Luteolibacter flavescens: one gene and its partner. The protein of the gene in region 1 binds, or shares a complex with, the protein of each later gene. Links are inferred from orthologs where the notes say so. Each region holds a gene or a part of one and is shown in the gene's direction. Other genes may lie near its edges. The genes, in order: xseA and xseB.

Region 1 (3,205 bases):
TGTGGACTACCTGACCGATGCGGAGGAAGCCTTCTACAACGGCCACGTCGGCTATGACTTTGGCAATGGCTCGTCCCTCTTCCTTGAGTCCGGTTGGATCGGTCAGGACGAGAGCCCTTCTTTCTTCTTCCCGTTCTCGACCGACGTGGACGTGGTGCCGGTCACGCTGAACTACAAGTATGAGTACAAGTTCACCGAGAAGTTCGGCTTCTATGTCGGCGCTGGTGCAGGTGCTTCCTACGTTGACGTAAATGCCGGCCCGCTGAGCGACGACGACTGGGTGCTGACGCTCCAGGGCTTCGCCGGTGTGGTTTACAACGTGTCCGAGACCTTCGAGGTCTATGCCGGCGCACGCTACATGTGGCTGGATGACGTCAGCCTCTTCGGCGCGAATGTCGATGACCTCGACGACGTCGGCGTCGGTGCCGGCATCCGCTTCAACTTCTGAAGCAGTCCGCCAGAATTGCACGAAGCCATCTCCATTCCGGAGATGGCTTCTTTGTTTCCGAAAGGCGACCGCGATTGCCACGGGACGCCTGGGGCTATAGACCCGTGGCGTGACCTTGGAAGTCTCCACGCCCGCCCTGCTGTTCCCCGCGATCAGCCTGCTCTTCCTGTCCTTCACGAATCGCTTCCTCCACCTCGCGGCCCTCATCCGCCAGCTTCACAAGGACTGGCTGGAGAGAGGTGAGGATCTGCTCCACGCACAGATCAGCAACCTGCGACGGAGGCTGACGCTCATCCGGCTGATGCAGCTCTTCGGCGCCTTCAGTCTGCTCCTCTGCGTCATCTCCATGGTCGCCGTGGTGGCGGAGTGGCAGGAGCTTGGCATGACGTCGTTCGTCATCGCGCTGGTCCTCATGGGATGCTCGCTCACATGCCTTTGCTACGAGGTCTGGATCTCGGGCGGCGCGCTGCGGATCCTGCTCAATGCCGTGCAGGAGAAACGCTGATCAACCGCCATGATGGACGACCTCTTCGCCCCGAAGCCTTCGCCTGCCCCGAAGGCGCTCTCCGTCACGCAGCTCGTGCGACGGATGAAGAACCTGCTGGAAGTCGAACTCGGCGAAGTCTGGGTGGAAGGCGAGGTGTCGAACCTGAAGAAGCAGGCCAGCGGCCACTGGTATTTCTCGCTGAAGGACGATGGCGCGCAGATCCAGTGCGCGATGTTTGGCGCGAGGAAGCGCCCGGGCTCCGAGGTGATGGCGGATGGAGTGAAGGTCCGCGCCTTCGCCGAGCCCAGTGTCTATGAGGCCCGCGGCCAGCTCCAGATCATCGTCCAACGTGTCGAGCGTGCCGGGGTCGGCGAGCTACAGGCGCGCTTCGAGGCACTGAAGCGCAAGCTCCAGGGAGAGGGGCTTTTCGATGCGGAGCGGAAGCAGCGCATCCCCGCTTTTCCGAAAGTCGTCGGCATCATCACCTCGGACACTGGGGCGGCGATCCGCGATATCCTGAATATCCTCGAACGTCGCGCCCCATGGGTGCAGCCGGTGCTCTACCCCGTGCGAGTCCAGGGAAAGGGTGCCGAGCTGGAGATCGCCCGCGCCATCGGGCGGATGTCGCAGCCCGAGAAGTACGACATTCCTCGTAGCGACGTCCTGATCGTCGGCCGCGGCGGCGGCTCCATCGAGGACCTGTGGAATTTCAATGAGGAGGTCGTAGCCCGCGCCATCGCCGCCTCCACCATCCCGGTGATCTCCGCGGTGGGACACGAGATCGACTTTACCATCGCCGACTTCGTTGCGGACCTCCGCGCCCCGACCCCGAGCGCCGCAGCCGAGCTCGCGGTGCCGGATGGCGAGGAACTGCGGGCGAGGCTGGGCATCCTGAAACGTCGGCTCACCCGCCGCGTGCATGACCGCACCGAGCGTCTCGCGATGATGCTGGAGAACCTGCGCCGCGGCGTGCTTTCACGTGGCGGCGAGCGCTTGTTGCGCGAGCCCGTGATGCGGCTGGATTCCGTGCGAGGCAGGCTTTCTTCCGCCATGGAAAGCGAGTTCCGCGATCGCCAGCAGAGGATCAAGGAACTCGGCCGCACCCTTGCTGCGCACCACCCCGCTCGGCAACTCCAGCTCCGGCGGGATCACCTCGTGCGTCTGCGCGGGCAATTCGAACGCGCGGCGAACCGCAGCCTAGACGAATCCTCCCAGCGCCTGCACCGGCTGCGTTCGCTGCTGCGGACGCTCGGACCTGAGTCGGCCTTCGAGCGCGGTTTTTCCATCGCGCTGGACTCGACCGGTCGGATCATCCGCTCCACCGCGGACGTTGCCCCGGGAGACGAAATTCAGACGAAGATGAAGGACGGCGTGATCCGCAGCACGGTGAAGTAAATCAAGAGACTCCCTGCGCGACACCGGAGGAAACTTCATCGACAGCCCAATAAGTTTGTTTGTGCCCCCTCTCCTCAAACTCGACTTGGAGCCTCTCGGCTTGGGATTTCGTTAGATTGGCTTCGACAAGGAACGAATTGCCGTGGTCGTCCTGACGCCACACTGACCATGTTGGAGTTTCAACTTCCTTCACCACGGCCCACCATCCGAGATCGTCGCGGCCCCATTTCACGCCGAAACGCGCGGCGATTGTGCGGAGCAGTTCGATCTCTGTAGATTCGGTTCCAGCGTCTAACAAACTCCCGGAAACCTGCCCGCCCTGAGCGTCGCTAACGGCGATTGGGAGGATTCCGACAGGGCAGCCGGGACCTCCCGGCTCGCCGAGGCGATGAAACGGTCCATGGTTTTCACTCATAGCTCTTGCCTAAAAAAGAAGCGGGCACCCCAAGGATTGCCCGCTTCTTTGAAAACATCAATCCGGCAATCGTCGATCAATCCCCCAAGCAAATGCCCACGGCCTTCGCGGCCTTGACCATTTCGCCCTCGGGCTCGACGAGGCGGAGTTGGTTCACCGCTTCCTCGATCGGCACGGAGTCCACGTGATAGGCCTGATAGCTCACCATCCGGCCAAAGCGGCCTTCTTCGGCGAGCTTCACGGCCATCACGCCGAAGCGCGTGCCGAGGATGCGGTCGAGCGCCGTCGGGGCACCGCCGCGCTGGAGGTGGCCCAGCGTGCAGGAGCGGGTTTCCTTGCCGGTGAGGTGTTCGAGACGGCGCGCAATGATATCGCCGATACCGCCGAGGCGGACTTCACCGCCGGCATTTTCCGCGATGGTCGCGAGTTCGCCATCCGGCAGGTGCGCGCCTTCCGCCAC
Region 2 (3,024 bases), on another replicon or contig:
GGCCTGCCCCAGATGCTGCTGATGATGCTCTTCAGCTGCGCCCTCTACTTCACCTACCGCGCGGTGGAGGCCACGGAGGAGGGCAAGACGCCCTTCGGCCACGCACTGGCCGCCTCGTTCTTCCTGGTGCTGATGGTGCTGTCGCATTGGATCACAGCGTGGATCTTCCTCGGCTTCCTGGTCTTCGCGGCCATCGCCTTCCGCCCTCGCGGCTTGGTGGCGCTCTCCGGCCTCGCGATGCTGGCCATAGCGCTGGCGTGGCCGCTTATGCGGGCGAGCGATTTCTCCGGGCAGCCCTTTGGCACCGCCCTCTACGTGCTCTACAATGGCCTCGGCAACGGAACCGAGGCGTCCATCATGCGGAATCACGACCTGCAGAGCGCGTCGCTTTCGCTGGACGGCCTGATGATGCGGATCCTGGGCACCACTCTGGTCCAGATCTCGGAGCTGCTGCCTTTCCTCGGCGGCATCCTCGCAGCCCCATTGTTCTTCGTCGCGCTGCTGCATCCCTTCAAGCGGACGTCGATCGCGAGCTTCCGCTGGGCCATCGTCCTGATGTGGCTTTTCGCGGCGCTGGGCATGGCGGTCTTCGGCATCAATCGCACCGTCCTGCTGCATCCGAACCAGATCCACATCCTCTTCGCTCCGGTGATGGCCGCTTACGGACTGGCGTTCATTTCCATCCTGTGGAGCCGCTTGGAAGCCGTCAATTCGGTCCCCTACCTGCGGAATGTCCACTACGTCGCGGTGATCCTCCTCTCCGCTGCCCCGATGCTCATGTCCATCCCTGACAAGGTGAAGCTGGGCATGTGGGTACGCGACCGCGGCTATCCGCACTGGCCCCCCTACCTGCCCTCCGTGCTGAACCAAGCCCTCCCGAAGCTGGTCGCCCCCAGCGAGGACGAGAAGGACAAGGTCCGCGTGGTCGTCTCCGACCAGCCCTGGGCCGTGGCATGGTATGCCGACGAGATCAGCCTCTGGCTGCCGAAGACCAAGCGCGGCTTTGAAAAGATGGAAGACCAGGCGAACGCCCTGGGCACCCCCTTCGGCGGTATCATGGTCAGCCCGAGCTCGACCACATTCGACCCGGCACCGGTGGTCCGGGACCAGTATGGCGAATTCGCCTCCATGATTTTCAATGGTCTGGCATTGGACGTGACTGCCGCCGGCGCGAATCGCGTGGGCATCTCGATCATGGACAAGGATCCGAAGCTCAGCGACATCGTGCGCCGCTACCCGCACCTCCAGCCCCTCGCGGGCACGGAGATCCTCTACTACGGCGAGCGCCGCGCGGAGACGGCCCCGAATCCCTAGTCCCGCGCCCTTGCCCGACAGATGCCCGCCCGCAAGAAAACTCCCGACGCAGGTCAAAACGGCGACAATCCGAGCTTCGAAGCCGCGCTCGCGGAGCTGGAGGAAATCGTCGCCGCGATGGAGGAAGAGCAGCTTCCGCTGGAAGAATTGGTGTCCCGCTACGAAAAGGGCTCGAAATTGCTAGCTCGATGCGAAACGGTCCTCGCCTCCGCGCGGAAGCGCCTCCAAACCATCAGCGCGCGCGCCGAAGCCGCCGAGGAGGAGACCTCCGATGCGGACGAAGATGATGAATTGACCGGCGCACCGGCCGAAAACGACGACGATGACGACATCCGCCTCTTCTGAGCCCCCCGCCCTCGGGCCGCTCCTCTCCGCCATCCGCACTCCCGAAGACGTCAAGGCTATCGCGGAGGCGGACTTGCCAAAGCTGGCCGCGGAGGTCCGTCACTCGCTCATCACCTCGCTTTCCCGCACCGGCGGCCACCTCGGGCCGAATCTGGGCGTCGTCGAGCTGACCATCGCGCTGCACCGCGTCTTCTCCACCCCGGCTGACAATTTCGTCTTCGACGTGGCCCACCAGGGCTACGTGCACAAGATGCTGACCGGCCGAGCCCCGGACATCCACACGATCCGCACCTACAAGGGCCTGAACGGCTTCCTGCTGCGCAGCGAGTCCGAGCACGACTGCTATGGCGCGGGCCACGCAGGCACCGCCCTCTCCGCCGCGCTCGGCATGGCCGCCGCCCGCGACCTGACGAAGGATGACAGCCACGTGGTCGCCGTCGCCGGGGATGCCGCCTTCACCTGCGGCCCCACCCTTGAGGCGCTGAACAACATCGCCGAGACGACGAAGAAATTCATCGTCGTGCTGAACGACAACGAGTGGTCCATCGACAAGAACGTCGGCGCGATCGCCCGCTACTTCAACGCCCTGCAGACGCACTCGACCTACGCGAGCGTGCGGAATTCCGCCGCGGAATTCGTCGAGCGCGTCGCCGGCAAGGCCGTTCGCAAGCTCGCCCACAAGGTGGAGGAAGGCGCGAAGAACCTGCTTTTCCCGAATGTCCTCTTCGAGAAATTCGGCCTGCGTTACTTCGGCCCCATCGACGGCCACGACCTGCCGCTGCTGATCCGCACCTTCGAGCACCTGAAGACGCTCAACGAGCCTGTGGTGCTGCACATCATCACGGAAAAGGGCCGCGGCTACCAGCCCGCGCTGGACAACCCGGGCAAGTTCCACGGTCTCGGTGCCTACAAGATCGAGGACGGCTCGGTGGACGTCTCCGCCACGCCGACCTGCTCGGACATCTTCGGCCGCACGGTCACGGACCTCGCGAAGGCCGACGAGAAGGTGGTGGCCATCACCGCGGCCATGCCCGGCGGCACCAAGCTGGAGATTTTCAAGAAAGAGCTGCCCCAGCGCTACTACGACGTGGGCATCGCCGAGGAACACGCCGCGCTCTTCGCCTGCGGTCTCGCGACCCGGGGCATCAAGCCCTTCCTCGCGATCTACTCGACCTTCATGCAGCGCGCCTATGACATGATCATCCATGACATGGCGCTGCAGCACCTGCCCGTGCGCCTTTGCATGGACCGCGGCGGCCTCTCCGGCGACGACGGCCCGACGCACCACGGGCTCTTCGACATCGGCTACCTCCGCCCCGTCCCGGGCATCGTCCACATGCAGCCGGCCAGCGAGCCGGAATTCGT

Evidence for each region.
Region 2: the proteins of xseA (region 1) and xseB are in contact, whole or in part, in a cryo-EM structure (PDB 8TXR), measured with the Escherichia coli proteins. The link is inferred for Luteolibacter flavescens from one-to-one orthologs.

Annotation. Positions count from the first base shown.
Region 1 is NZ_JAPDDS010000001.1:169,070-172,274, reverse strand. The notes cover bases 260-3,146. They hold xseA (exodeoxyribonuclease VII large subunit), read left to right. Parts: upstream 260-962; coding sequence 963-2,330; downstream 2,331-3,146. Other genes in these bases: OKA04_RS00710 (6-phosphofructokinase), read right to left, coding at 2,822-3,146; OKA04_RS00715 (hypothetical protein), read right to left, coding at 2,332-2,745; OKA04_RS00725 (DUF2721 domain-containing protein), read left to right, coding at 558-953; OKA04_RS00730 (outer membrane protein), read left to right, coding at 260-448. In the rest of the region: more of OKA04_RS00730, read left to right, coding at 1-259; more of OKA04_RS00710, read right to left, coding at 3,147-3,205. UniProt on the Escherichia coli protein: Bidirectionally degrades single-stranded DNA into large acid-insoluble oligonucleotides, which are then degraded further into small acid-soluble oligonucleotides.
Region 2 is NZ_JAPDDS010000003.1:391,266-394,289, forward strand. Bases 292-2,997 are described here. They hold xseB (exodeoxyribonuclease VII small subunit), read left to right. Parts: upstream 292-1,335; coding sequence 1,336-1,659; downstream 1,660-2,997. Other genes in these bases: OKA04_RS07535 (glycosyltransferase family 39 protein), read left to right, coding at 292-1,314; dxs (1-deoxy-D-xylulose-5-phosphate synthase), read left to right, coding at 1,637-2,997. In the rest of the region: more of OKA04_RS07535, read left to right, coding at 1-291; more of dxs, read left to right, coding at 2,998-3,024. UniProt on the Escherichia coli protein: Bidirectionally degrades single-stranded DNA into large acid-insoluble oligonucleotides, which are then degraded further into small acid-soluble oligonucleotides.